Regions from separate parts of the Pseudomonas sp. BGA-UO-ETr-WB11 genome, predicted to be linked through region 1. Evidence: predicted binding sites of a transcription regulator. Region 1 holds the regulator's gene; each other region holds the start of a gene.

Region 1 (7,449 bases):
GCACAGCGGCGACAGTCTGCCACGTGTGCTTCGCGGTACCTCACTGCGCGATGCACTGCTGGAAATGACCCAGAAAGGCCTGGGCATGACCGTGGTCCTGCAGGCCGACGGCAACCTGGCCGGTGTGTTTACCGACGGCGATCTGCGGCGCACCCTGGATCGCGGCGTCGACGTGCTCAAGGCCAGCATTGATGATGTCATGACCGTCCACGGCAAAACCGCCCGACCAGACATGCTCGCCGCTGAAGCCCTGAAAATCATGGAAGATCACAAGATCAACTCGCTGGTAGTGGTCGACGACCAGGACCGCCCGGTAGGCGCCCTGAACATGCACGACCTGCTACGCGCCGGAGTGATGTAATGAACCAAGACCTGCAGCAACGTGCCAAGGCAATCAAACTAGCGATCTTTGACGTCGACGGCGTCCTCACCGACGGCCGCCTGTATTTTCTGACCGACGGCAGTGAGTTCAAAACCTTCAACACCCTCGACGGCCAAGGCATAAAGATGCTGATCAACTCCGGGGTGCGCACCGCCATCATCAGCGGCCGCAGCACACCCGTAGTGGAAAAGCGCGCCAACAACCTGGGTATCCAGCATCTGTATCAGGGCCGCGAAGATAAATTGGTGGTGCTGGACGAACTGCTCGGCGAACTCGGCCTGAACTACGCTCAAGTGGCTTATCTGGGCGACGACTTGCCTGACCTGCCCGTCATCCGCCGCGTCGGCCTGGGCATGGCCGTGGCCAATGCCGCCGGCTTTGTCCGCCAGCATGCCCATGGTGTGACCGAAGCCCGAGGTGGTGAAGGCGCCGCACGCGAATTCTGCGAACTGATCATGCGCGCCCAAGGTAGCCTCGACGCTGCCCTCGACGCCTACCTGTAGAGCTGACCATGCTGAGCAAACTGCGCCGCCCGCTGATCTTTACCCTCATTGCCGCCCTGTTGGCGGCGGTGGGCTACTGGAACATTCGCCCGGAAAGCTTCAACCGCAACCCGCCGAGCGCCAGCGACGCTAACGCGATCGACTTCTACGTCATCAACGCCAAAAGCACCCAGTTTCAGGCCGACGGCTCGCTCGACCATGTGATGACCAGCGACAAACTGGAGCACATCAAAGCCAGCGATCTCACCCTGCTGACTAATCCCGACTTATTGCTTTACCGCGGCAACGTACAACCCTGGCACGTGCAAAGCAGTCGCGGCGAAGTTGCCCCCGGCGGCAAAGAAGTTGAACTGATTGATAACGTGCGCGTGGCACGCACCGACGCCAAAGGCCGACCGACGATCCTGACCAGCAGCCGTCTGACCGTATTCCCGGACAAAGAATATGCGCAGACCCAGCAAGCCGTTAGAATCGAGGCCGCCAATGGAGTGACCACGGCACAAGGAATGAAAGCGTACTTGAATGACGGCAGGATGCTCCTGCTGTCCAACGTAAGAGGCCAACATGAGGTTCGTTAAAACCTTCTCCCTGCTGCTCAGCCTGAGCGCCGCCTTCACCAGCGCCGGCACCTGGGCCTTGCCCACTGATCGCGAGCAACCGATTCGCGTGCAGGCCGACAGTGCCGAACTCGACGATAAACAAGGCGTGGCCGTCTATCGCGGCGGCGTAGTGATTACTCAAGGCAGCCTGAAGATCACCGGCGACACCGTGACCATCACCCAAACCCCGCAAGGCGATATCGACGTGTTCACCGCCGTCGGCAAGCCCGCCTATTACGAACAAAAACCTGCCGTCGACAAGCAGTTGGTGCAAGCCTATGGCCTGACCATCCAGTACTACGCCAGCAATGAGCGTATCGTACTGATCGACCAGGCCAAGGTGATTCAGGAAGGCAACACCTTCGAAGGCGAGAAAATCGTCTATGACACCAAACGCCAGATCGTCAACGCCGGGCGCGCCAACGGCAGTGCCATCACCTCGCCGCGCCCACGCATCGACATGGTGATCCAGCCGAAGAGCAAACCCGCCGAACAGCAGGCGCAGTAATGGCCACTCTTAAAGCCCAACACCTGGCCAAAAGCTATAAAGGCCGCCAAGTCGTGCGCGACGTCAGCCTGTCCATCGAGAGCGGGCAGATCGTCGGCCTACTGGGCCCCAATGGCGCCGGCAAAACCACCTGTTTCTATATGATTGTCGGCCTCGTCGCCGCCGATCAGGGCCGCGTGCTGATCGACCAGCAAGATGTGACCTTCCTGCCCATGCATGGCCGCGCCCTAGCTGGCATCGGCTATCTGCCCCAGGAAGCCTCGATCTTTCGCAAGCTGACGGTGGCCGACAACATCATGGCCATCCTCGAAACGCGCAAAGACCTTGATCGCAGCGGCCGACGCCAGAGCCTGGAAAGCCTCCTGCAGGAATTCCACATCACCCATATCCGCGACAACCTGGGCATGAGCCTGTCCGGTGGCGAGCGACGCCGGGTTGAGATCGCGCGCGCCCTGGCCAGCGATCCCAAGTTTATTTTGCTGGATGAACCCTTTGCCGGTGTCGACCCGATTTCCGTCGGCGATATCAAGCAGATCATTCACCAGCTAAAGGCCAAAGGCATCGGTGTTTTGATCACCGATCACAACGTGCGTGAAACCCTGGACATCTGCGAAACCGCTTACATCGTTAACGACGGTCAGCTGATTGCCGAAGGCGATGCCGAAACCATCCTGGCCAACCAACTGGTGAAAGACGTCTACCTGGGCCATGAGTTCCGCCTGTAACGACCCGACCTTCAGCCATGGATCGGTTGCGCTAGACAGGGAAATCCTTCAAGGTCAGGCATATAATTTGCTTATTGCGGGCGCCTGATGCGCCCTCGTAGTCAATGCGCCTTTGCGCCGGCGAATAAGGTTCTTAGCCTGCCATGAAACCATCGCTAGTCCTCAAGATGGGCCAGCAGCTGACGATGACACCGCAGCTGCAACAGGCCATCCGCTTGCTCCAACTGTCTACCCTGGATCTGCAGCAAGAGATCCAGGAGGCCCTGGAGTCCAATCCGATGCTCGAACGCCAGGAAGAAGGTGAAGATTTCGACAACGCCGACCCCATGGCCGATAACGTCGAGCATGTACAAGCCGCCAGCGCACCCGAGCAGCCCGACCACCAGGAAACCGCACCGACAGTCGACAGCCTCGATGAAGGCGACTGGGGCGAGCGCATTCCCAACGAACTGCCCGTCGACACATCCTGGGAAGACATCTACCAAACCAGCGCCAGCAGCTTGCCAAGCAACAGCGACGATGATGAGTGGGACTTCACCACCCGCACCTCCGCCGGTGAGAGCCTGCAGGCACACCTGCTCTGGCAGCTGAATCTGGCGCCGATGTCCGATACCGATCGCCTGATTGCGGTCACCCTGATCGACTGCATCAACAACCAGGGCTACCTCGAAGAAAGCCTCGAAGAAGTGCTCGAAGCCTTCGACCCCGAACTGGATATCGAACTGGACGAAGTCGAGGCGGTGCTGCATCGCATCCAGCAATTCGAACCCGCCGGCGTCGGTGCCCGCGACCTGCGCGAATGCCTGCTCCTGCAACTGCGCCAACTGGATGCCGATACGCCCTGGCTTACCGAAGCCAAGCGCCTCACCGGCGACTACCTCGACCTGCTCGGCAGTCGCGACTACAGCCAGTTGATGCGCCGTTTGAAGCTCAAGGAAGACGACCTGCGCCAGGTCATCGAACTGATCCAGAGCCTCAACCCGCGTCCATGCTCGCAGATCTCGGCGAACGAACCGGAATATGTGGTCCCCGACGTGCTCGTGCGCAAGCACAACGAGCGCTGGCTGGTAGAACTCAACCAGGAGGCCGTGCCGCGCCTGCGGGTCAACCCGCAATACGCAGGCTTCGTCCGTCGCGCGGACTCCAGTACCGACAACACCTTTATGCGCAACCAATTGCAGGAAGCGCGCTGGTTCATCAAGAGCCTGCAAAGCCGCAACGAAACCCTGATGAAGGTTGCGACCCAGATCGTCGAGCACCAGCGCGGCTTTCTCGAGTATGGCGACGAGGCCATGAAACCTCTGGTTCTGCACGACATTGCTGAAGCCGTGGGTATGCACGAGTCGACTATTTCGCGGGTGACCACGCAGAAATTCATGCACACCCCACGCGGTATTTACGAGCTGAAATACTTCTTTTCCAGCCACGTCAGCACCTCGGAAGGCGGCGAATGCTCGTCCACCGCGATCCGCGCCATCATCAAAAAACTGGTGGCCGCGGAAAATCAGAAAAAGCCGTTGAGTGACAGCAAGATCGCTGGTTTACTGGAAGCACAAGGCATTCAAGTCGCCCGTCGAACCGTAGCCAAGTACCGTGAATCCCTCGGGATAGCGCCTTCCAGCGAACGTAAACGACTTATCTGAGACGACTTGAGCAACGCCACAGTGTTTCCGGTGACAGGCCTGCTAGCCTGTTACTTACACACGGCAACAAGGAGAATGCGGTATGCAAGTCAACATCAGTGGACACCAACTGGATGTGACCGACGCCCTGCGTGACTACATCGACGAAAAGTTCGCCCGATTGTCACGTCACTTCGACCGAATCACCAATGTTCAGGTGACCATGGCGGTCGAAAAACTCAAGCAGAAAATTGAAGCCACCCTGCACGTCGCTGGCGCCGAAGTCGTCGCCAACGCCGAGCACGAAGACATGTATGCAGCGATCGACCTGCTCGCTGACAAACTCGACCGTCAACTGATCAAGCACAAGGAAAAACAGCTAGAACGTCTGCAGGGCGCTACTGTCCGCTGACACTCCCCCCTTCCTATGATCCGACTTGAAAATATCCTGACCCCCGGCCGCTCCTTGGTGAGCGTGCCGGGCGGCAGCAAAAAACGCGTCCTTGAACAGATTGCCAGCCTGGTAGCCACCGAGCTGCCCGAACTGGATGAACAGGACATCTTCGAAAGCCTGATAGCCCGGGAAAAGCTCGGCTCGACCGGTTTTGGCAATGGTATTGCCATTCCGCACTGCCGCCTGCCTGGCTGTCATGCACCACTGAGTGCCGTGTTGCATCTGGACAGTGCTGTCGATTTTGACGCCATTGACGGTGCGCCGGTGGACCTGCTGTTTGTCTTGCTGGTTCCAGAGGCAGCAACTGATGAACACCTGGAGCTGCTGCGCCAGATCGCCAGCATGCTCGACCGTAGTGAGGTTCGTGAGCGCCTACGCCAGGCCCAGAGCAGTGAGGCTCTGTACCAGGTCGTAGTGGACGCGCAGAACGGTCACTGAACATGCGCCTGATCATCGTCAGCGGACGTTCCGGCTCGGGCAAGAGCACCGCCCTTGATGTTCTCGAGGACAACGGCTTTTACTGCATCGACAACCTGCCGGCTGGCCTGCTTCCCGAGCTGGCTGAGCGCGCCTTGCTGCACACCGAAGTGCTGCAACCGCAGGTGGCTGTGTCTATCGACGCGCGCAACCTGCCGACACACTTGCAGCGTTTTCCTGAACTGCTGGCCGAAGTCCGGGCCCGGCATATCCAGTGCGACGTGCTCTACCTGGATGCCGACGAAGAGACCCTGCTCAAGCGCTTCTCCGAGACGCGTCGGCGCCACCCACTGACCGACGAAAGCCGCTCGCTGGCCGAAGCCATCCGCGATGAGTCCCTGTTATTGGAGCCCATCAGCGACCTGGCCGACCTGAAGATCGACACCACCCACCTCAACCTTTATCAACTGCGCGACAGCCTCAAGCTACGCCTGTTGAACAAGCCAGAGCCGGGTACTGCCTTTCTGATCGAATCCTTCGGCTTCAAGCGCGGCATGCCTGTGGACGCCGACTTGGTGTTCGATGTGCGCTGCCTGCCCAACCCCTATTGGAAGCCCGAGCTGCGCGCCCATTCCGGGCTGGATCAGCCGGTAATCGACTACCTGGCGGCCCAGGCTGACGTGGATGAGATGTACACCGATATCCACGCATACCTGTACAAGTGGCTACCGCGCTTTGCCGCCAGCAACCGAGCCTATGTGACCATCGCCATCGGCTGTACCGGCGGCCATCACCGCTCGGTCTACCTGGCGGAGCGCCTGGGGAAGACCCTAAAGCCGCAACTGAAAAACCTTCAGGTTCGCCACCGCGACCTCAGCTAAAAGGAAGCAACGCGTCATGCCCGCCTGCGAAATCACTATCATCAACAAACTTGGCCTGCACGCCCGCGCTGCAGCAAAGTTCGTTGGCGTCGCCGGGCGCTTCCCCTGCCAGGTACGCCTGGGCCGCACGCCAGAAAGCCTGGTGGACGGTAAAAGCATCATGGCCGTGATGATGCTGGCTGCCGGTAAAGGCACGAGCATTCACCTGTCCACCAGCGGTGAACAGGAAGATGAAGCCCTCACCGCCGTGATCGAACTGATCAACAACTACTTCGACGAAGGCGAGTAAACCTTACTCGCCTTCGTCAGCCCGCCTTAACTGCCCGCCACCGTCATTTTCTCGATCAGCACCGAACCCGTACGGATGTTGCTGCGCAGTTCCAGATCACTGCCCACCGCAACTATCTGCTTGAACATATCGCGCAGGTTGCCGGCAATCGTGACCTCCTGGACCGGGAACTGGATTTCCCCGTTTTCCACCCAGTAGCCACCCGCACCGCGCGAATAGTCGCCAGTAACCATGTTCAAGCCCTGCCCCATCAACTCGGTCACCAGCAGGCCGCGGCCCATGCGTTTAAGCAGCGCTGCCTGGTCGTCCGTACCATGGCTGACAAACAGGTTGTGCACGCCGCCGGAGTTGGCCGTGCTCGGCAAGCCCAGCTTACGCCCGGCATAAGTGCCAAGGATGTAAGACTGCAGGATGCCGCCGTCGACAAACGCCTTGGCGTACGTAGCCAGGCCATCACCATCGAAAGTGGCGCTGCCCAGAGCCCTCGGGATATGCGGACGCTCATCCAGGCGCAACCAGTCGGGAAACAATTGCTGACCCAACGTGCCCTCCAGAAAGGAGGATTTGCGATACAGATTGCCGCCAGAAATCGCCGCGAGAAAGTGACTGAACAAGCCCGTGGCCACTTCTGCAGCAAACAGCACCGGCACCTCGCAGGTCGGCACAGGTCGCGCGCCAAGACGGCTGACCGCACGCAACGCCGCGCGCTGGCCAATACCCGCGGCGTCCGCCAGCAACTCGCCCTGGCGATTGACGTCGTACCAGTAGTCGCGCTGCATCAGGCCGTCAGCTTCGGCAATCATCACGCAGCTCAAACTATGCCGGGTGCTGGCGTAACCGCCGATAAAGCCATGACTATTGCCATACACCCGGCAGCCCTGATGGGTGTTGAGCGTGGTGCCATCGGCATTCTTGATCCGCTGATCGGCGGCAAACGCCGCCGCCTCGCAGCGCAGCGCCTGCTCAATCGCCTGTTCCGGCGTAATCGACCAGGGGTGATAAAGGTCCAACTCCGGCAACTCACGGGCCATCAGCGCCGCGTCAGCCAGGCCGGCACAGTCATCAGCGG
Region 2 (7,449 bases), on a different contig from region 1:
CGGCCGTCGTAGGTGATGCCATCGATGAACTCGTTGCTGGGTGCGCGGAAGCCCTCTTCGCTGGCGGCCGGGAAGTCGCTGGCGCTGGCCTTGCCTTCCTTGACCAGTTCGCTGGCGGCTTCCTGATACACGGCCGGCAGGTAGGCTTTCTTGGCGGTTTGCAGGTACCAGTCATCCGACTTCGGCTCGCCGATCTGACCCCAGCGACGCATTTGCGTCAGGTACCAGATGGCGTCCGAGTAGTAGGGGTAGGTGGCGTTGTAGCGGAAGAACACGTTGAAGTCCTTGGCGTCTCGTACGTCGCCTTTTTCGAACTCGAATGAGCCGGTCATCGAGTTGGCGATCACCTTGGCGTCGGCACCCACGTATTCGGGCCGCGAGATGATATTGACCGCCTCCATGCGATTGGCGTTGTTATCGGCATCCAGCCACTTAGCCGCACGGATCAGGGCCTTGACCAGGCGTTTGTGGGTTTCCGGGTTGGCATCGGCCCAGTCTTTGGAGACGCCAAAGACTTTTTCCGGGTTGTTCTTCCAGATCTGCGAATCGGTAACCACCGGCACACCAATGCCCTTGAATACGGCAGCCTGGTTCCACGGCTCGCCCACGCTGTAACCATTGATGGTGCCGGCTTCCAGGGTGGCGGGCATTTGTGGCGGCGGGGTTACCGAAAGCAGGGCGTCAGCATTGAGCTGACCGCTGATGTCGCCTTTCTCCGGGGCGTACATGCCAGGATTGATGCCGCCGGCGGCCAGCCAGTAGCGCAGCTCATAGTTGTGAGTGGAAACCGGGAACACCATGGCCAGGTTGAAGGGCTTGCCTTGGGCCTTGAACTGCTCGATGACCGGTTTGAGGGCGTCGGCCTTGATTGGATGCACCGGCTTGCCATTTTCCATCGGCACGTGTTTCTTCATCTCGGCCCAAACGGCGTTGGACATGGTGATGGCGTTGCCGTTGAGGTCCATGGAAAAGGCCGTGACCACGTCCGCCTTGGTACCAAAACCGATGGTGGCGCCGAGCGGTTGACCGGCCAGCATGTGTGCACCGTCCAGTTCGCCCATGATCACCCGGTCGAGCAGCACCTTCCAGTTGGCTTGGGCTTCAAGGGTGACGTACAGACCTTCGTCTTCGAAGAAGCCTTTCTCGTAGGCGATGGCCAGCGGGGCCATGTCGGTGAGCTTGATAAAGCCGAGTTTGAGTTCGACTTTTTCTGGGTCGGCGGCGTGAGCGATCTGCAGGCTCAGGGGCGAGAGCACCAGCAGGCTGGCGGCCAGGGCTTTCTTCAGCAGGTTACGGCGGTTGTTGAGCATGACTAATACCTCGGGGTCAGAAACGAAAAAAGACGTCGCGGACAATCAAACCCTTGAGGGGCTGAGAGCCTTTGACGTCTTTGTCTGTTCGTCCCGATCACCGCCGTTGGCGATCCTAAGACGTGGTATCAGAGCTTTAGCAAGCACCTTGCCAACTTCTGTTTTAAATTATTTCTCTATTTAAAACAGGTAGATAGGATAGATCTTTAGGTGTGTTGGACAAGCGTAAGCGGGCGCGCAAGGACGCGTGGATGGTATGTGCTGGTGCATGTGCCTGGTACCAGCGCCATACCTTGGTGCGCCCAGAGCGCCTGTTTGGGTGCTCTGGGCGAAGGGCGGGCGTCAGTCCTGAGACGGGCTGGCTTTGCGCGCGGCAGTGGCTGGTATCAAGCCATCGGCGCGGAACATGGCCTTGATGCCACGTACGGCCTGGCGGATACGGTCCTGGTTTTCAATCAGGGCGAAGCGCACGTGATCGTCGCCGTAATCGCCAAAACCAATGCCGGGAGAAACGCAGACCTTGGCGTCGCTGAGCAGCTTCTTGGCGAACTCCAGGGAGCCGAGATGGGCGTACGGCTCGGGGATTTTGGCCCAGATGTACATCGCTGCCTTGGGATTCTCGACCATCCAGCCTGCGTCATGCAGGCCGCGGACGATGGTGTCGCGCCGTTGTTTGTACTGCTCGGCGATGTCGTGCACACATTGCTGGTCGCCTTCCAGTGCGGCAATGGCGGCTACTTGCAGCGGGGTGAAGGTGCCGTAGTCGTGGTAGCTCTTGATCCGCGCCAGGGCGTTGACCAGTTCTTTATTGCCAACCATAAAGCCGATGCGCCAGCCGGCCATGTTGTAGCTCTTGGACAGGGTGAAAAACTCCACCGCGATATCCTTGGCGCCGGGCACTTGCATGATCGACGGCGCCTTCCAGCCATCGAAGACGATGTCGGCGTAGGCCAGGTCGTGGACCACCAGAATGTCGTACTGCTTGGCCAGGGCCACCACGCGCTCGAAGAACTCCAGCTCCACGCACTGGGCGGTGGGGTTGGACGGGAAGCCGAGAATCATCATCTTCGGCTTGGGGATGCTTTCGCGGATGGCCTTTTCCAGTTCGACGAAAAAATCCACGCCGGGAATCAGCGGTACCGAGCGCACCTGGGCGCCAGCAATCACGGCGCCGTAGATATGAATCGGATAGCTGGGGTTGGGCACCAGCACGGTGTCGCCGTGGTCGAGTGTGGCCAACATCAAGTGCGCCAGGCCTTCTTTGGAGCCGATGGTGACAATGGCTTCGCTGTCCGGGTCGATATCGACGGCGTAGCGGTCTTTGTACCAGTGCGAGATGGCGCGGCGCAGGCGCGGGATGCCGCGCGAGGTGGAGTAGCCGTGGGTGTCATCGCGCTGGGCGACCTGTACCAACTTCTCGACGATATGGGGCGGCGTGGCGCCGTCGGGGTTGCCCATGCTGAAGTCGATAATGTCTTCACCACGGCGGCGTGCCGCCATTTTCAGCTCGGCGGTGATGTTGAAAACGTAGGGGGGGAGACGATCAATGCGCGCAAAGCGGCGCGGCGAACGGTGTTCGGCCATGTAAACCTCGATAACGTAAGCGCCCGGAACCGTCCGAGCGACGTTGGCCAGTGCGCTGGCCAGTCGAGGAAAATACGCCTCTCGGCGTGAGGCGGCAAGCCTGTTGGCTCAGCTGCCGAGCAGATCGCTCATGGCGATAATCTGTTCGGCGACCTGGATCAGCTTCTGCTGGCGGCTCATGGCCTGGCGGCGCATAAGGGTGTAGGCCTCTTCTTCGTTGCAGTTTTTCATCTTCATCAGCATGCCCTTGGCCAGCTCCACGCGCTTGCGCTCGGCCATCTGCTGGTCACGGGCATGCAACTGGGCGCGCAGGGCCTGATCACTCTCGAAGCGCACCATGGCGACATCGAGGATGGGTTTGAGCCGCTGCGCCTGGATGCCCTCGACGATGTAGGCGCTGACCCCCGACTGAATGGCCTGACGCATTACGTCGGGGTTTTGCTCGTCAGTGAACATGACGATCGGCCGTGGCTGGTCACGCGTGACCAGGCAGACCTGCTCCATCACGTCGCGGCCGGGGGAGTCGCTGTCGATCAGGATTACATCCGGGCGCACGGCTTCTACGCGGGCCGGCAGGTCGATGATCAGGCCAGACTCGTCGATGACGTCGAAGCCGGCTTCAATCAGTGCGGCGCGCAGCCGGCCAACCTTCTTCGGGGTGTCATTGATCAGGAGGATTCGTAACATCTTGGCGGTGATATCCATTACGTACGTCTCTTAGGCAGAGACCGAGGCTTGAGTGCTGTCGCTCAAGGCGTGCAAGGCAAAGCTGCGGGCGTAGCCGGCGGGATCGTTGCCGTCCCAGACTTTGCCGTCTATCAAGGTGGAGCTGCGCATGGCCGATGGCGGCAGGGCGATGCCCAACTGGCTGGCGGCTTCACGGTAAAGGTTGAGCTGCTGGACCTGACCGGCAATGGCCTGATAGTCCGGATCATTGCGCAACAGGCCCCAGCGGCGGAACTGGCTCATAAACCACAAGCCGTCGGACAGGTAGGGCATGTTCACCTCGCCGTTGGCAAAGAAGCGCAGCGGGTGCTGATCCTGCCAGGCGTAGCCCATGCCGTCCTCATACTGGCCGAGGAAGCGCGGCTGGATGGCGTTCAGCGGCGTATCCAGATACTCACTGCCGCTGAGCAGTTGGGCGGTGCTGCGTTTGTTCTCTTCGCTGGCATCGATAAAACGGCTGGCTTCCAGTACCGCCATGACCAGGGCACGCGCGGTGTTGGGGTATTCCTCGACAAAGGCGCGGGTGCAGCCCAGAACTTTCTCCGGATGATCGGGCCAGATCGCCTGGCTGGTGGTCAGGGTAAAGCCCATCTGTTCATCAATGGCGTGGGCGCCCCAGGGCTCGCCGGCGCAGAAGCCGTCGATACGCCCGGCCTTGAGGTGAGCGACCATCTGCGATGGCGGCACGACCACGCTGTTGACGTCTTCCAGTGGGTGGATGCCTTGGCTGGCCAGCCAGTAATTGAGCCACATGGCATGAGTGCCGGTGGGGAAGGTCTGGGCGAAGGTCAGTTTTGCACTGCTTTGGCGCACATGTTCGCGCAGTGCTTCAGCGCTGGTCACGCCGGCGGTCTGCAGCGGACGTGAGAGGTTGATGCTTTGGCCATTCTGGGACAGGCCCATGAGCACGGCCATGTCCACCGGCGGGGTGCCGCCGATGCCCAGGTGTACGGCATACAGCAGACCATACAGGCCTTGGGCCGCATCCAGTTCGCCGCTCAGCAGTTTGTCCCGCAGGGTGGCCCAGGACGCCTGGCGCTGCAGGTTCAGCGTCAGTCCGTAAGGCTGGGCAAAGCCCTGGGTGGCCGCCACGATCAGTGAGGCTGAGTCGGTCAGGGCCATAAAGCCAAGGTTGATGGCGCTTTTTTCCGGGGCGTCGGAACCCGCCACCCAGGCGAGCGGGTCAAGGTGATTTTGCGGGTGAGAGTCGGTCATTATTTTTTCCGTCCAAGCACAAAAAATCACTGTCCAGCCGTGCTTGTGCACTGCCAGAGAGCGACGCCGTTGTCTGATTTATGCCTGCCGCCGTTGGCAGGTCGTTAGCTGTACATAACCCTTAGCAAGCGATATGCCAGAGTGGCGTTGTGCGGCGGATAAACAAAACCCCGCACACGGCGGGGTCTGTTCACTATCAAGCGACTGTTAGCGCTCGAGGATTTGCTTGACCGACGATTTCTGGATCTGTTGATCGCGGCCTTCGCTGTCTTCGAAGCGGTACATGTCGGTGTCGGTGTCGAGTTTTGGCTTGCCGTCGGTGCTGATCAGCTGGCCGTCGGTGGTGGCGATAATGTATTCGCTGGAGCAGCCGGCCAGGCTCAGTACGCAGCAGGCGGCAAGAATCAGTTGCTTCATGGTGTTCCCCCTAATGATCACGATGTTTCTTCAATAGCTGAAGTTACGCTAACCATTTGGCTGCGATTTGCCTAGTGCTCAGGCAATAAAAACCCCGCACTAGGCGGGGTTTTTATTGACGCTGTGCTCGTTAGGCTTGAACGACCGGGATCTTGGCGTTCGCAGCAACTTCACGGAACTCGGCAATCTGGTCGAAGCTCAGGTAGCGGTAAACGTCGGCAGCCATGCTGTCGATGTCGGCCGCGTAGACCATGTACTCTTCAACGGTCGGCAGTTTGCCGGTGATTGCCGCAACGGCTGCCAGTTCGGCAGACGCCAGGTACACGTTGGTCGCGTCGCCCAGGCGGTTCGGGAAGTTACGGGTCGACGTGGAAACCACGGTCGAACCGGTTTCTACCCGTGCCTGGTTACCCATGCACAGCGAGCAGCCTGGCATTTCCATGCGCGCGCCAGCTTTGCCGTAGATGCCGTAGTAGCCTTCTTCGGTCAGCTGGTGTGCGTCCATCTTGGTTGGCGGAGCCAGCCACAGACGAGTCGGCAGGTTGCCTGGATTTTTCTCCAGGAGTTTGCCGGCGGCACGGAAGTGACCAATGTTGGTCATGCACGAACCGATGAACACTTCGTCGATCTTCTGGCCTTGTACGCTCGACAGCAGACGGGCATCGTCCGGGTCGTTCGGGGCGCAGAGGACTGGCTCTTTGATGTCAGCCAGGTCGATTTCGATGACTTCGGCGTATTCCGCATCGCTGTCAGCCGACAGCAGTTGCGGGTTGGCCAGCCAAGCTTCCATGGCCTGAGCACGACGCTCCAGGGTGCGAGCATCGCCGTAGCCTTCGCCGATCATCCAGCGCAGCAGGGTGATGTTGGACTGCAGGTATTCGCCAATGGCTTTTTCCGGCAGCTTGATGGTGCAACCGGCAGCGGAGCGCTCTGCGGAGGCGTCGGACAGCTCGAAAGCCTGTTCAACGGTCAGCTCGTCCAGACCTTCGATCTCGAGGATGCGGCCGGAGAAGGCGTTGATCTTGCCCTTCTTCTCAACGGTCAGCAGGCCAGCCTTGATGGCGTAGTAAGGGATCGCGTGGACCAGGTCGCGCAGGGTGATGCCTGGCTGCAGCTTGCCTTTGAAGCGCACCAGTACCGACTCCGGCATGTCCAGCGGCATAACGCCGGTGGCTGCGGCGAAGGCGACCAGGCCGGAACCGGCCGGGAAGGAGATGCCCATCGGGAAGCGGGTGTGCGAGTCACCACCGGTGCCGACGGTATCCGGCAGCAGCATACGGTTCAGCCAGCTGTGGATGATGCCGTCGCCCGGACGCAGGGACACGCCGCCACGGGTCATGATGAAGTCTGGCAGGGTGTGGTGAGTGGTGACGTCGATCGGCTTTGGATAGGCCGCGGTGTGACAGAAGGACTGCATCACCAGGTCAGCAGAGAAGCCCAGGCAAGCCAGGTCTTTCAGCTCGTCACGGGTCATGGGGCCGGTGGTGTCTTGCGAACCCACGGTGGTCATCTTCGGTTCGCAGTAGGTGCCTGGACGTACGCCTTGGCCTTCTGCCAGACCGCAAGCGCGGCCAACCATTTTCTGGGCCAGGGTGAAGCCCTTGCCGCTGTCGACCGGCGCTTCCGGCTTCTTGAACAGGTCGGACGGTGCCAGACCCAGTTCAGCACGGGCTTTTTCGGTCAGGCCACGGCCGACGATCAGCGGAATACGGCCGCCAGCGCGAACTTCGTCGAGCAGTACGTCGGTTTTCAGCTGGAAGCTGGTAACCAGTTCGTCGCTGCCATGACGGCGCACTTCGCCTTTGATCGGGTACACGTCAATGACGTCGCCCATGGCCAGGTTGCTGCAATCGAATTCGATCGGCAGGGCGCCGGCGTCTTCCATGGTGTTGTAGAAGATCGGGGCGATTTTGCTGCCGAAGCAGAAACCACCAGCGCGCTTGTTAGGCACGTTCGGGATGTCGTCGCCGAAGAACCACAGCACCGAGTTGGTGGCGGATTTACGCGAAGAACCAGTACCCACTACGTCGCCGACGTAGGCAACCGGGAAGCCTTTGGCTTTCAGGGCTTCCATCTGCTTGATCGGGCCAACGCTGCCAGGCGCGTCTGGGTTGATGCCGTCGCGGGCCATTTTCAGCATGGCCAGGGCGTGCAGCGGGATGTCTGGGCGGGACCAGGCATCAGGTGCTGGCGACAG
Region 3 (7,449 bases), on a different contig from region 1:
TGGCGGGGCTGGCAGTTGAGATAGGGTGAGGCTTTGACCAGGCTGCGATCAGGGTACCAGGAGTACATGAACTGGCCGCCCTTCAGCTTGTCGATCACCCGGCGGGCAATCTCCGGACGTACCGCCGGGCAGCCCTGGCTGCGGCCGATGCGGCCCTGACGTTTGCTCCACAGTGGGTTCACGTAGTCGGCGGCGTGGATGACGATGGCCCGCTCGCGGGCGCGGTCATTGACCCCCGGCTCCAGGCCGTCCATGCGCAGCGAGTAGCCGTGTTTGCCCTGATAGCTTTCCTGGGTGCGAAACAGGCCAAGGCTGGACTGATAACTGCCGACGCGGTTGGAGAAACGGGTGGCGAAGTTCTCGCCGGATTTCTGCCCGTGGGCCACCAGGTCTTGCAGCACCAGCGCCTGTTTGTGCAGATCAAATATCCACAAGCGGCGAGCGGTGGATGGCTGTGAATAGTCGATCACGGCCAGGCGTTGGGCGCGTTCGGCGCCGCTGTTGAGGGCGCATTGCATGGCTGCCAGGGCGCTCTGCAGGGCCACGGGGTTGAGTCCGGGGGCGGCGCGGGACAGATTTTTGAATAGCGGTTGTGGTGCGGACGTGGCCGCCATCAGCGGTGTGGAAAAGACCCAAAGTCCGGCTGCAGCCAGGCATAGCTGGCGAAATCGAGTGAACATAGGTGGAGAGTCCCCATTATCGTTGTTGGCTCCTGACGTCCTGTCGTTGCCGCGGCTGGCCTGTTTATACTTGGCTATGAGCGAACGGCGCTGCCGCGGCAGGCCGTGAATGTGACGGCCATGGATTGGAGTGCTGCAGTTGTTCAAAAAATACGCATGGTACCTGAGCCTTGGCGTGCTGATGGCGCCATTGGTCGCGGCTGTGGAAGTGCCCCTGGCTCCCACGCCACCCTTGCAGCTCAGCATCGAACAGTTGCCTGTGGCGTGCCCCGGTGCGCCAGCGAGCCTGGATGAAGCGGCGCGCGAGCAACTGAAAGTATTCTACGGTCAGCACCAGTACGCCCCTGTGTGGGCGGTCACAGGTCAGCTTGAGGCCTTGCTCGGGCAGCTGGAAGGTCTGGCGGACGATGGCCTTAACCCGGCCAGCTATCAGCTCGACAGCTTGCGAGCCTGGAGTCAGCAGCCGGCCAGTGACTGCCACGAGATCGTCACCAGTCATGTCTACCTGCAGGCATTGCAGCACCTGTTGCAGGGCCGGCTGCCGCAGCAGCAGATCGAGCCACGCTGGCAGCCCGCCGATAGCCCGGCACTGGCCGCGGACCAGGTGGTGGCATTGGCGATTTTGGGCCTCGGTGATTTGCCCGCGGCTTTTCAGCAGGCGCGTCCGAGCCTCAGCCAGTACCAGCAATTGCGCACTGTTTATGCCCAGCGCCGGCAACAGCCCTTGGCCGATTGGCAGGCTCTGGCCAGCGGCCCACTGCTGCGCCCGGACATGCGTGATCTGCGCGTGCCGGCACTGGCTCAACGACTGATCAGTGAAGGCTATCTGCCTGCCCAGGCGGCCCTGGAGGATGATCTTTATGGGGCGGACCTGGTGGCCGCGGTGAAGGTTTTCCAGCAGCAGCACGCCTTGCAGGCCGACGGTGTGGTGGGGGCGGCTACGCTGGAGGCCTTGAATATCACCCCGGCCCAGCGTCTGGCCCAGTTGCGCCTTAACCTTGAACGCTGGCGCTGGCTGGCGCGTGACCTGCAGGCCAGCGGTGTGCTGGTCAATGTGGCGGCCGCGCAGCTGGCCTACTACCAGGATTTTGCTGCCGTCTGGCAAACCCGTACTCAGGTGGGACGCGCGGCGCGGCCGACGCCCTTGCTGAAGTCCCAGATTACGCGCCTGACCCTCAACCCCACCTGGACGGTGCCGCCGACCATCCTGCGCGAAGACAAACTGCCGGAGATCCGCCGCGACCTAGCCTTTCTCGATAAGCACAACCTGCGTGTGCTGGACCGCGAAGGGCGTGTGCTGGACGCCAATGCCATCGACTGGAACAACCCTGGCAGCATCCAGCTGCGCCAGGATGCCGGTGCGCACAACCCTTTGGGGCAGGTGGCGATTCGCTTCCCCAATCCGTTTTCCGTGTACCTGCACGACACCCCCAGCCAGCAATTGTTTAGCAAGGGACCGCGGGCGTTCAGCTCGGGCTGCGTGCGGGTCGAGGCCGTGATGCAGTTGGTTGATCGACTACTCACACCCGCCGAGCGCGAGCGCGTGACTACCCTGCTGGCCAGCGGTCGTACCCACGAGTTTCGCCTGAGCACGCCGTTGCCGATCATCCTCGCGTACTGGACGGCGGAAGTGGATGGCACCGGCCAGCTGCACTATGCCCCGGACATCTATGCCCGCGACCAAGCGCTGCTGGCGGCGCTGGATCGTGCTCAGCTGTAAGCGCGCTTATTGCAGGAAGCGCTGGGCGACGATTTCCGCCTGCTCCTGATGGCGCATATAGGCCAGCAACGGCTCGCTGATCTGCAGGCGGTCGTTAACGTGCTGGTCGAGCAGAATCTGAATGCGCTCGCGCTTGAGGATCATCAGGTCACCCTCTAGCGGGCACCAGACGAATTCGCTGGCCGGGGTGATGCTGGCATCCGGCACATCCATGCCGAACGAGTCTTCGCTGAAACGCACGATGTAGTGCCCGGCCTTGGCGTTGAAGCCAACAAAGCCGTTGAGTTGGTCGGCAGCGGCGCAGATATCGGCAGACGTGATGCTCATAACTAACCTCGCAGATGGCCGTGCACCCAGTCGCAGGGGCTGCAGGTGCACAAGGGCGCTCATCCTAAGGTGCCGCAGGTTGCGCGTGCCTTGCTGCGGATCAACTGCGCAGCAATCGGTTGCGCTTACTTGTCTGTTGGGTCGGCAAACACGCTGACTTTGCCGAACGGCGAGCTGTGCATGCCGACATCCACGGCCATCAACGGCGAGTTATTCAGCCAGGCATCTTCGATCACGATCGTGCGGCCAACGTCATCGTTATCTGCGGCCACCAGCAGGTAATAGGTGCCATCGTCCGGCGCTACACCGACCCACTTAAGGGTGATTTGGCCGAGCACGGCGGCGGCTTGCGAAGGTTTTTTCGCGATCACTGCACCGTTGCTATCCAGCAGCATGGCGCGGGGTTTGAGGGCGAATTTGTTGAAGCCCAGGCACGGCTCGTTGCACACCGATTTGACGCTCAGGGAGTAGGGCGCGCCTTTTTTCAACTGCAGGGAAAAGACCCGGTAGTTGGAAATCGAACGACCGAAATTCATCCGTGGCTCATTGGCGCTGATCGGCCAGTCGCTGGTCAGCAGGCCGGTATTGACCGGCAAGGGAATGGCCTCGGTGTTATGAATGGCTTCCAGGGTGGTTGTGGCAATTGGGCTTTTACCCGCCTGGACATTTTGCTCATACAACGCCTGTTGATTGCTGGCGCAGGCGGCGAGCAGCAGGCAGGCAACGAGGGTGATGAACTGGTGCAAGGCGAAACTCCTGAGTGACGACATCCTGTCCGCACGCCTGGAGCGCCGCGCGGGGCCGGCGAGTCTACCCGTTTTTGCCAGGCCATCGAAGGTTTGCCGTGCCTGGGTGTGTGCTCGCCATCACGGCTGATGGATCAAACCAGCGTAGCGCAGTGTTGCGGCTGTGAACGCGCAAAGCCCGGCGCATGGGCCTCGGCTGACTCAGGTCAGTGAAGAGTGTTGCCGATTGCAACAAAAGGCCAAATTCATTTCCCAGCGGCTCAGCGGATGGCGTAGGCTGAAATTGTCGCAGTACACGCGACGCTATTGGCGAACAGTTGAAGAAGGAAAGCGTATGCAAATCCAAGTTCACAGCGATAACCATATCGAAGGTAGCGCCCGCCTGGTTGAATGGGTGAGTGCCAGCGTCAGCAGCAAGCTGGATCGTTTTGACGAAGAACTGACTCGGGTGATTGTTCACCTGCACGACGACAATGGCGGCAAAGCCGGCGCCGATGACAAGCGCTGCCAGATCGAAGCACGGCCAAAAGGCCAGCAGCCTGTGTCCGTGACCCATAAAGCCGAATCTCTGGATTTCGCCGTGGATGGCGCAATCGAAAAACTCAATCACGCCCTCAGTCACCAGTTTGGCAAGTTGCGCAACAAGCGCGCACAAGCGCCGCTGCTGGAAGGCGAGGTAGACGCCATCGAAGATCAGGACACCCTGTTGGAAGAAGACTTCCTTGCTGAGCAACAAGTGCGCAGCGCTTAAATCAGGAGCGAAAAAAGCCGCAGGCGGGGTGACCCGGCTGCGGCTTTTTTGTGCCTGGCATTTGTGCCAGATGCCTGCAGATTGGCGGGCCCACGGCTGACGTGGGTCGTGGCCAATCAGTCCTGGCGGCTGGTCACTTCCAGCAGGTGATAACCGAACTGGGTTTTCACCGGGCCTTGCACCACGTTGATGGGTGCGCTGAACACTACGTTGTCGAATTCTTTAACCATCTGGCCGGGGCCGAACGAGCCTAGGTCGCCGCCGCTGCGGCTGGACGGGCAGGTGGAGTTGTCTTTGGCGACCTGGGCAAAGTCGGCACCGCCTTCGATAGCGGCTTTCAGTTCGTTGCACTTAGCTTCGCTGGCAACCAGGATGTGACGGGCAGTGGCGCGGGCCATGGGAGTTACTCCTTTGAATGAGGCTGCAAAGCCTACCGGAATTGCCCGCCTATTCAAACGCCGAGCGGCCCGCTGCCTGTGCCGTCAGTCGCGGGGTTCAGCGTGTGCCTCGATCAGGAAGCGTCCGGCTTCGCCATGGGGCGCAGGAGTGGCGAAGTGGCCGGTTGTCCCTGCGCTACCCGGGTTGCGGAAAATCTTGATGCCGGTCGGTCGCTTGACCAGTTGGCCCAAGCCGCCGGCGCCACCCGCGCCCGGCATGCCAGCCTGGGCGCTGTGGCCACCACTGGTCAGCACCTGCAGGCCTGGGCCGTAATTGCTTACGGCCAGCAGCCCATCCTTGCCCGCGCGCCAGTAGCGCACGTGTACATCACCGCCACGCCCGCCGGCCCCGCCAGCACCGGCAGCCCCGCCTGTACCGCCGAGGCCCCCCGCACAGGTTTGCGAGGCGCCGCCGGCACCCCCGATGCCGCCATTACCGCCCGCGCCACCCTGGCCGCCGCGTACATCAATCAATAGGGAGTCGAAGCTTTGCAGGCCCAAGCGCAGGTCGAGGTTGACACCTGCCTGGCCGGCTACGCCGCTGCCACCGGCCTGGCCATCGGCACCGGGCAGGCAGCCCTGGCCATCCAAGCCCGGCTGGCCGTTGGCGCCCGCGTGACCGTCCTGACCGGCGCCGAGCAATTGCACGCCGCGACCAATCCAGGCCTGTTCGGCGTGCAACTCGACGCGCGTTAAACCGGCAGCCACGCGCAGTACTGCTCCATCTTTGAGCACCAGACGTTGCAGGTGCACGCTGGGCTGGCTCAGCAGGCGTTCCTCGCCAGCTTCCACGATCCACTCTTCAGCCCCCACCGGGAGCGCCGCGATACACAGCAGGGATAACAACAAATTGCGCATGAAAGACACCTTAATAAGCAGAAAGACCTGCCACACCCAAGCAAGTCACAGGCCAGGCCATCGGCGTGCGCATTGAGCGTGCACAGCCAAGGGCGTGGTGCACCATGGCGTTACGCTACTGCTGGGCTTAAATTTCGGAAAGTGATTATAACTATATGTTTTTAAAGGGTTATTCAGGGTTGGCAAGGGATGTGCTTATAACCCGTCAGCTTAACCACTACAGCGATTCGCACTTAAAACAGAGGGTCCACCCTCGTGAAATATCCCACTCTATGGAGCACCACCATGCTGAAGAAATTGACCCTGGCTATTTCCGCTGCATCCGCCTTCGCGTTCAGCGGCATCGCCGCATCCGAAACCTTCAATGGCCCGGCTGGCGAGTTTGACGTCAGCATGACCGCCACCCTGGCCAGCGATTACATCTGGCGTGGCCAGTCGCAAACCGCGGGTAACGGTGCGGTGCAAGGCAGTCTGGATGTGGCCCACGAAACCGGTCTGTATGCCGGTGTTTGGGCTTCCAACGTCGACGATTTTGCCTTCCCTGGCAACAACGGCGGCGCCAACATGGAAGTGGACTACTACTTCGGCTACGGCGGCAGCATCACCGACGACATCACCTATGACCTGTCGTGGGCTACCTACACCTACCCGGAAGCCAGTGTCTGGAACTCCGATGAAGTGCTGACCAGCATCAGCGCCTACGGCTTCACTGTGGGCGCCAAATACGCCTATGAAGCCGAGAGCAAGCTCTATACCTACATCGCTTACGACTATGAGTTGCCGATGGAAGTGGGCCTGTCGCTGGGCTACGGCCAGAGCGATTACAAGGACCCGATCGACGCCACCGGCAGCAACACCAAATATGACGACTGGAGCGTGGGCCTGAGCAAGACCCTGGTGGGCCTGGACTTCTCCCTCACCTACACCGACACCGATATCGAGACCGAGACCTGTGAAGCGTGGTACGGCAAGGGTGACTACTGCGATACCAACGTTACCCTGGCAGTGTCGAAGTCGTTCTGATCCTGCGGCGGGCACCTGATGCCCGCCCACTCCTGAACCTTTGGTCTTAGGCCGCCGCAAGGCGGTTTTTTTGCTATGCCCCAAGCGTGTGTTGCAAAGGCGATGAATCGTAGGTTGGGTTGAGGAGCTGCGCGACGAAGCCCAACGACTCTGCCCCAGTTGTTGGGCTTCGCTGCGCTCAACGCCAACCTACCCACCTCATGCACGCCGCGAAATACCGGGCTATCCAAGCTCGCATCCCGTGCCACACGCTTTTGCTACATAGCTTTTTCGTCCGCCGTTGGCTTGGTTGGCAGGGCGCTGGGCTGGTTATACTGGCGCGCTGATTTCTTTTGCTTGCCGAGCCTGCCGATGTCCCTCCAGTTGATTGCCACCACTGCCGAGCAGTTGCCGCTGATCCGCAACCTCTATCAGTTCTACGCCTACGAGTCGTCGGACTGGGAGCAGGAGGACGTCGAGGTCGACGGCCGCTTCTATGTGCACGATCCCTATCTGGCCCTGTACTGGCAGCGCCCGGACTGGAGCGCCCAGCTGATCCTGCTGGACGGCTTTATCGCCGGCTTTCTGTTGATCGAGCGCAGTGAAATCGCCGGGGTGGAGGCGCTGGAATTTGCCGATTTGTTCCTGCTCAAGAAGTACCGTCGTCAAGGCATTGGTCGGGCACTGGTGGAGCAGGTGATCCTCGCCAGTCAGCAGCCGTGGGTGGTCAGCTTTTATCCGCAGGACCCGCTGGCCGTGCCGTTCTGGCAGGCCCTGTTGCGTGAGTTGCCGTTCCGCTCGGTGCGGCAGTTGGCCGATGCCGATGAGCCGGAGTTGCTCACCTATCTGCTTAATCAGCGCCCACACTGAGGCGTGTCACTATGCGCCATTGCTCGCCCCGTTTAGCATGGCGGCCATCGCGGCGTAC
Region 4 (7,449 bases), on a different contig from region 1:
CCAATCAACTGGTTGGCCCGCACGCCCTGGATGCTGGCGAGGTCTTTCAAGCGCTCGGCCTGCACGGCACTGGCGGCCAGCAGCAGGCAAAAGCAGGCGATCAATCGGTTCATGTGCGGCACCTTAAAACGGCCACAGCGGGCTGATAAAGAAACGATCAAACCAACCCGGCTGGCTGGCATCGGCAAAGGTGCCGGTACCGGAATAGGTAATGCGCGCATCCGCAACTCGCGTCGACGCTACTGTGTTGTCGGTGGCCACGTCGTCGGGACGGATCAGGCCGGCAATGCGCACCAGCTCGTCACCGGTATTGAGGGTCAGCCACTTCTCGCCGCGCACCGACAAAATGCCGTTGGGCAAGACTTCGGCCACCGTCACGGTGATCGAGCCGGTCAAGCTGTTGCTTTGCCCCGCCTGGCTGTCGCCCTTGGTGTCACGGGAGCCGGAGTAGCCAACATCCAGGTTCAGGTTGGCGCCCGTCAGTGGGTTAAGACCGGAATCGGGGTTATCCACTGATACCGCCGAGCCAAACAGCGAGGTCAAACCCATCTTCGCGGTGCTGTCCTTGGCAATTTGCGAGTTGGCTTTTTTGCTCGCCTGGGTTCTTTCATTCAGGGTGATGGTGATGATGTCCCCCACCCGATACGCCTTACGGTCGTCGTAGAGGTTGTTGCCGAACCCTGGCTGATAGATCGCGCCATTGTTCTGCGCCGCCGGCAAGGGCGTGCGCGGTAGCACGGGCGAGAAGTACGGGTCATTCGGCTTGGCCGCTGGCGCCACGCAACCATTCAGCGCCAGAGCGCTAAACAGCGAGCAAACAATCATTAGCCGGTTCATACCTACTACCTCACGGCGCGCTGCAACTGGAGTGGGGTCAAACAGCGACCACCACCCGCGAATTAAAGATTCTGGGTAATAAAGGAGAGCATCTGGTCGGCCGTCGAGATGACCTTGGAGTTCATCTCGTAGGCGCGCTGGGTGGTGATCATGTTGACCAACTCCTCCACCACGCTGACGTTGGAGTTCTCCAGGGTGTTCTGCAGCACCGTGCCCAAGCCGGTCAAACCTGGCGTACCCACCTGCGGCGCGCCGCTGGAACCGGTTTCGAGAAACAGGTTATTGCCGATCGCCTGCAAACCCGCGGGGTTGACGAAGTCGGCGGTCTGGATGTTGCCGATCACCTGCGGAGCAGGATCACCGCTGACGGTCACTGACACGGTACCGTCTTCGCCGACGGTGAAGGTCTGCACTTCAGCGGGCAGGACGATGGCTGGCTCCAGGGAATAGCCCTGGGAAGTCACCAACTGGCCATTGGAATCCAGGTGAAAACTGCCGTCACGGGTGTAAGAGACCGTACCGTCGGGCTGCAAAATCTGGAAAAAACCGCGGCCATTCACGGCCATATCCAACGGCTGCTCGGTGGTCTGCAGGCTGCCCTCGGTGAACATCTTCGAGGTACCGACAATGCGCACACCGGTACCCAGCTGCAAGCCGGTGGGCAACTGACTGTCCTGACTGGACTGCGCGCCAGGCTGGCGGCGAATCTGATAAAGCAGGTCTTGGAACTCAGCCCGATCGCGTTTGAAGCCGGTGGTCGAAACGTTGGCCAGGTTGTTGGAAATGGTCGTCAGGTTCATGTCCTGTGCGGACAACCCGGTTTTACTGACCCACAGAGCCGGAAGCATGATGATTCTCCTCGAGCGCCGGAATCATGGCGCTACGCCTTGGTAATTAGGTGAATTGCAAAACGCGCGCCATCGCCGTGTCGTTGTCTTCGGCGGTGCGCATCATCTTCACGTGCAACTCAAACTGGCGGGACAGGGACAGAATCGCCGTCATTTCCTCCACCGCATTGACGTTGCTGGCCTGCAAGAACCCCGAACTGACCTGCACATTGGCGTCCGCCTGCACCTGGCCCGTGCCTTTGAAGTGGATCATGCCGTCCGTTTGCTTCTCCAGCTGCGCCGGATCCGGCCGAACCAGCTTGAGACGATCGACCTCGGCGATCACGCTCGGCCCCTCACCCAAGGCGCGAATACTGATGGTGCCGTCCTTGCCGATTTCGATCTTCTGCTCCGGTGGCACGGAAATCGGCCCACCATTGCCGATCACCGGCAAGCCACTGCCGGTACGCAACATACCCAACGCATCGACCTTGAGGCTGGCGCTGCGCACGTAGGCCTCCCCGCCATCAGGCGACTGCACCGCCAGCCAACCATCACCCTCGACGGCGACGTCCAGTTCATTGCCGGTTTCTTGAAGCGAGCCAGGAGTAAAGTCGGTACCCGGACGCTCGCTCATCGCGTAGACCCGAGACGGATGAACCTCACCGAACAACGGCATGGAACGCGCCTGCTCCAGATCACGCTGAAAGCCATTGGTCGAGACGTTGGCCAGATTGTTGGCATGGGCGCGCTGGGCCAGGGTGTTCTGGCTGGCGCCGGTCATGGCGACATACAACATCTTGTCCATGGCATTGCTCCGCAGTATGGGCTGAGAGGGCCAGATGCTTGACGCAAAACCCTCAATTACCTACTGCACAGCAAACGGCGTGCCACGCCCAAAAAATGAACATAACCACTTGATAATCAATATTTTTTAAAATTAAAAAAGCCCCATACAGGGGCTTTAGGATGAGCATGACGGCGACTATCTGCCGCCCGCGACAGATGACTTGCCGCGAACTGCGAGACCTACCGCAAGGCGTTACCGCAGATTGATGATGGTCTGGGTAATCGCGCTCTCGGTTTCGATGGTTTTCGCGTTGGCCTGATAATTACGTTGAGCCACAATCAGGTTCACCAACTGGTCGGACAACTCGACGTTAGAGTCCTCCAGCGCACCAGACTGCAGGGCTCCCATGGTGCCACTACGCGGCGTCCCAACCACCGGCTCACCGGACTCGAACGATTGCGTCCAGGCCGTTTTGCCCGCAGGCGTGAGCCCCTGCTGGTTGGCAAAGTTGGCCAACACCACCTGCCCCTGCACCTTGGATTGCCCATTGGTGTAGCGGGCAAAAATCACACCAGTATCATCCACCTCAAGCCCTGAGAGCTGACCCGTGGTGTAACCATCCTGACTGACGCTACTGACGGCAAACACACTGGAAAACTGTGTCGATGGACGTAAATCGATATTGATCCCCGTGGCGCTGGCGGTCGCGCCATTACTGCTCCAAACCGGTGGTATTGCGGTATCAGGCGCCGCAGGCACCCAGGTAGTCAGATCAATGGTGCCATCCGCACCGACAGTAAAGCCCGTAGGTGTGGACGCCACCAACGCAGCTACATCCAACTGACCCGATGTCGTGAATTGCAACGGAATGGTCGACGGTGTCGGCGGCTCCAATCCAGGGTTATCCGGATTTCGACCATCAATCAGCACATTCATCTGCCAATTATTCGGCCCGGTCTTGAGAAAATACTGCGTCATCACATGGGAGTTACCCTGCGAGTCATAGATATTGGTCGAGGTCGCCGAGTTATAACTGGTGGGATCTGTCGGATCGAAAGTAGCGTTGGCTGGTATCTTATTTGTCGAGTTGAGATTGAAGGTCTGATTGACCTCAGTGGTCGCCTTGGGCGCCTGGCTAGAAGTTTGAATCTGCACATCGCTGACCACGCCATTTTGCAAATTGCCGTTGGCATCCACGGCATAACCCTGCAGCTTGTAACCGAAGTTATTCACCACAAAGCCTTCTTTATCGGTACCAAAGTAGCCGGCGCGGGTGTAGCTGACATCACCGTTGTTGCTGGTGATAAAAAACCCGTTACCGTTAACTGCCAGATCCAGGCCATTTTGCGTGTAGTTGATATTACCCTGATTGAACAACTGCGAAACATCCGACAGCAGTACGCCGCTCCCCTGCGGATTGGCACCGCCACCGAGCACAGAAGCGGCATATACATCAGCAAATTCAGCTCGCGACTGTTTAAAGCCGGCAGTGCCAGCGTTGGCAATATTGTTGCCGGTGACGTTAAGGTCGCTGGTGGCTGCCCGCAGACCGCTGAGACCGATATTAAACGCCATGAAGTACTCCTTTGCCGGTAGAACCGGCGCTTACAGCCGCTAAATTATTGACCGATTACCTGAACTTTGGAGAGCCCGATACTGCCGAGCCCGGCCAAGTTGAGCATCAACTCGCCGCCATTTTGACCCAGAGTGACGCTATCGACGTTGGCCGGCAGCATAGTGGTCAACGCTTTGGTGTCGGCACCGTAGCTGGCTTGGGCCTGGAACTTGTATGTACCTGGCGGCAAGACCTTGCCGCTGGAATCTTTGCCGTCCCACATAAAACTGACATTACCGGCAGCCTGCTGACCCATGTTGATGCGATTGACCACAGAACCGGCACTGTCATACACATTCACATAGACATTGCTGCTGGTTGCAGGCACCACCAAGCTGGCCTTGAAGGTCTCACTGGTATCCACCACAGCTTTATCGGTGGGAATAATGACCTTGCGACCAACCAGTGACGATGCCTGCAACGCTTGAGATGACTGATAACCAGAGAGCATCGATTCCATGCTGGTATTAAGCTTATCGACCCCTTCCACCGTACTGAACTGCGCCAGCTGAGCGATAAATTCACCATTGTCCTGGGGCGATAGCGGGTCTTGGTTATTCAACTGCGCCACCAGCAGGTTGAGAAACTCATTCTTGCCCAGCTCATTGCTCTTGGGCGCCGAATCTTTGAGCTGATACTGATCCAGAACCGTGCTTGCCGCATTGACGCTACTGATGCTCATGTTGTTTTCCTCACTCGCGGCTTACTGGCCCAGGGTCAGTACGCGCTGCATCATCTGCTTGGCGGTATTCATCATTTCAACGTTGGTCTGAAAGGCTCGACTGGCGGATATCATGTCGGCCATCTCCTCAACCACATTGACGTTCGGGTAATAGACATAACCATCCGCGTCTGCGGCGGGATGATTGGGCTCGTAGCGCGGCGTCAGGCTACCTTGCTCCTCAACAATACCCAGCACCTGCACACCCGCACCGGATTGATCCTGCTCGGCAAACAGCGAGTCACCAGCGCCCTGTTGCGCGCCTTGAAATACGGTTGCGAACACCGGATGCCGGGCCCTGTAAGTCTGATCAATGCTTGATGACACGGTCTCTGCGTTGGCGATGTTGCTGGAGATGGTATTCAGCCGAGTACTTTGGGCACTCATGCCGGTTCCGGCGATATTGAATACACTGGCTAATGACATGACTGCTTCTCCGTTATTCGCCGCGCAGGGCGCTGATCAGACCTTTAAACTTGCTGTTAAGCAGGGTAAAGCTGGCCTGAAATTGCACCGAGTTTTCGGCGTACTTAGATTGCTCGACCTGCAAATCGACGGTGTTTTGGTCTAGGGACGGCTCGGACGGCATGCGATAACGCAGGGCCGGATCAGCCGAGGCGACACCCTGAGCATCAATATGTTTGCTGTTGCTGCGATTGAGCTGAAACTCGCCGCCCTTGGCCTTGGCATTTTGCTCCGCCAGTACCGAGGCAAAATCAAGGTCACGGGCTTTGAAGTTAGGCGTATCGGCATTGGCCATGTTGTTGGCCAACACTTCGGCGCGCTGGGCACGAAAACCGAGTGCCTTGTCATGACCGTTGAGGGCGCTTTCGAAGCTGATGCTCATGATCGGTAAACCTGCGCAAGAGTTTGCTTGACGAAGACAAAGCAAAGCTTATGCCAAAACAATTTATCCTTATTTTTCAATGCCTTACTATATAAACAAGGTAGAAAAAGCACTCAAGCGGCAATACCTTTCCGCCTAATCCCCTGCAGGCGGCAATCCACTCAGTATTTTTGCCGCACAAAAAAACGGGAGACCCTAAGGTCTCCCGTTTTTTGACTCCACGGCCGGCGCAGCTATTTAGCCTTGTAAATGATCCCCGGACTGCACTGCACCATCTGGTAGTGATCAGGCAGACCATTAAGCGCCTCGGAGGCACCGAGAAACAGATATCCACCAGGCTTGAGGGTCCCATGGATGCGCAACAAAATGTCCTTCTTCACCTCTGCCGAGAAGTAAATCAACACATTGCGACAGAACACGATGTCAAACTTGCCCAGGCTGGCGTAACTGTCCAGCAAATTGAGCGCCCTAAACTCAACCCGGCTCTTGATCGCGGGCTTGATCGCCCAACGCCCAGCGCCTTTAGGGTCAAAAAACTTCTGCAGCCGCTCCTGGGATAAGCCACGCCCCATCGCCAGACTGTCGTATTCACCCGACTTGCAGGTCGCCAACATGGAGCCGGAAAGATCGGTCGCAACAATCTGCACGCCCGCCTTGAGCTGGCCGAGATTGCTGCGCTCGAACTCGTCAGTGGTCATCGACAGGGTATAGGGCTCTTGACCGGAGGAACAGGCCGCCGACCAGATGCGCAAACGCTGCCCACCATTAGCCTTGAGCATCTCAGGGAAAACCCGGTTCTTCAGCACCTCGAACGGATAAGTATCACGGAACCAGAGGGTTTCATTGGTCGTCATTGCATCGACTACCTGCTCGCGCAAGCCACTGCGCGGCTGGCCTTGCATGCGCTGCACCAACTCACCCAGGGTTTTGATTCCTTGCTGCTCCATCAACTTATTAAGGCGACTGGACACCAAGTATTGCTTGTTGCTGCCCAGCAAAATTCCACAGGCCTTTTCTAGAAAGACACGGAACTGCTCGAAATCCAAGTTACCTGAAGACACTAAAGCCGCCTCACCGTTCATGTGCGTTGCCGAAGGCCAGGCCCTCAGCTCCCGTCTACTGCATTAATGCGCTCAACCACCCGCGAGGCCAACTCATCGGGCCGGAACTTCGCGAGAAAATCATCCGCCCCGACCTTCTTCACCATAGCCTGGTTAAACACGCCAGAAAGCGAAGTATGCAGGATGATGTGCAGTTTCTGCATGCGGGGGTCTGAGCGTATTTCGGCGGTCAAGGTATAACCGTCCATTTCGGGCATTTCGATGTCAGAAATCAGCATCAAAAACTCGTGCTCAGGCTGCTTACCCTCCTCCACCATCTTGCGCAGATACTCGTACGCCTCACGACCATCGTTAAGCGCCACCACCTCGACCCCAACGGTCTCTAGACAGCGAATCACTTGCTTGCGCGCCACCGAGGAGTCATCGCAAATCAACACTCGCTTGGACACCGCCTTGGCCTGAGTTTCGACATCAATGACACCGGCTGAAATCACCTCAGAGGTAGGCGCAACTTCAGCAAGAATCTTCTCAACATCGATGATTTCCACCAACTGCTGATCCAGACGCGTCACTGCCGTCAGGTAATGGTCGCGCCCAGTGCCCTTGGGTGGCGGATGAATCTCTTCCCAGTTCATGTTGACGATGCGTTCAACCGAACGCACCAGAAAACCCTGAACCTTGGTGTTGTATTCGGTGATGATCACAAAACTGTTTTTCAGATCATCCAGACCGACACGACCCGTGGCCATGG

The links. Region 1 encodes sigma-54, which starts transcription at its own class of promoters, with help from an activator protein. Its sites were predicted from a motif close to ANTGGCATNNANNTTGCTNT; they were not measured.
Region 2: a site for sigma-54 is predicted at 4,957-4,976, ahead of AC56DI_RS03420 (CmpA/NrtA family ABC transporter substrate-binding protein). Genes of this name have one in related genera too.
Region 3: a site for sigma-54 is predicted at 5,698-5,717, ahead of AC56DI_RS10540 (TorF family putative porin). Genes of this name have one in related genera too.
Region 4: a site for sigma-54 is predicted at 2,540-2,559, ahead of AC56DI_RS01285 (flagellar basal body rod protein FlgF). Genes of this name have one in related genera too.

The regions. Positions count from the first base shown of each region.
Region 1 is NZ_JCAQOS010000008.1:1,027,583-1,035,031, reverse strand. It holds gene AC56DI_RS18350 (KpsF/GutQ family sugar-phosphate isomerase) at 1-361, shown strand, start outside; gene AC56DI_RS18345 (KdsC family phosphatase) at 361-885, shown strand; gene lptC (LPS export ABC transporter periplasmic protein LptC) at 894-1,463, shown strand; gene lptA (lipopolysaccharide transport periplasmic protein LptA) at 1,450-1,992, shown strand; gene lptB (LPS export ABC transporter ATP-binding protein) at 1,992-2,717, shown strand; gene AC56DI_RS18325 (RNA polymerase factor sigma-54) at 2,861-4,360, shown strand; gene hpf (ribosome hibernation-promoting factor, HPF/YfiA family) at 4,443-4,751, shown strand; gene ptsN (PTS IIA-like nitrogen regulatory protein PtsN) at 4,767-5,231, shown strand; gene rapZ (RNase adapter RapZ) at 5,234-6,091, shown strand; gene AC56DI_RS18305 (HPr family phosphocarrier protein) at 6,108-6,380, shown strand; gene pmbA (metalloprotease PmbA) at 6,407-7,449, opposite strand, start outside.
Region 2 is NZ_JCAQOS010000004.1:62,460-69,908, forward strand. It holds gene AC56DI_RS03405 (CmpA/NrtA family ABC transporter substrate-binding protein) at 1-1,310, opposite strand, end outside; gene alaC (alanine transaminase) at 1,653-2,894, opposite strand; gene AC56DI_RS03415 (ANTAR domain-containing response regulator) at 3,003-3,581, opposite strand; gene AC56DI_RS03420 (CmpA/NrtA family ABC transporter substrate-binding protein) at 3,612-4,835, opposite strand; gene AC56DI_RS03425 (YgdI/YgdR family lipoprotein) at 5,043-5,252, opposite strand; gene acnB (bifunctional aconitate hydratase 2/2-methylisocitrate dehydratase) at 5,383-7,449, opposite strand, start outside.
Region 3 is NZ_JCAQOS010000006.1:344,437-351,885, forward strand. It holds gene AC56DI_RS10505 (murein L,D-transpeptidase catalytic domain family protein) at 1-680, opposite strand, end outside; gene AC56DI_RS10510 (L,D-transpeptidase family protein) at 820-2,400, shown strand; gene AC56DI_RS10515 (DUF2025 family protein) at 2,407-2,727, opposite strand; gene AC56DI_RS10520 (putative periplasmic lipoprotein) at 2,853-3,473, opposite strand; gene AC56DI_RS10525 (HPF/RaiA family ribosome-associated protein) at 3,808-4,224, shown strand; gene AC56DI_RS10530 (peptidylprolyl isomerase) at 4,341-4,622, opposite strand; gene AC56DI_RS10535 (collagen-like triple helix repeat-containing protein) at 4,707-5,519, opposite strand; gene AC56DI_RS10540 (TorF family putative porin) at 5,805-6,542, shown strand; gene AC56DI_RS10545 (GNAT family N-acetyltransferase) at 6,894-7,391, shown strand.
Region 4 is NZ_JCAQOS010000002.1:179,966-187,414, forward strand. It holds gene AC56DI_RS01270 (flagellar basal body P-ring protein FlgI) at 1-113, opposite strand, end outside; gene flgH (flagellar basal body L-ring protein FlgH) at 124-837, opposite strand; gene flgG (flagellar basal-body rod protein FlgG) at 900-1,685, opposite strand; gene AC56DI_RS01285 (flagellar basal body rod protein FlgF) at 1,732-2,472, opposite strand; gene flgE (flagellar hook protein FlgE) at 2,707-4,029, opposite strand; gene flgD (flagellar hook assembly protein FlgD) at 4,074-4,751, opposite strand; gene flgC (flagellar basal body rod protein FlgC) at 4,773-5,216, opposite strand; gene flgB (flagellar basal body rod protein FlgB) at 5,230-5,637, opposite strand; gene cheR (protein-glutamate O-methyltransferase CheR) at 5,871-6,698, opposite strand; gene AC56DI_RS01315 (chemotaxis protein CheV) at 6,743-7,449, opposite strand, start outside.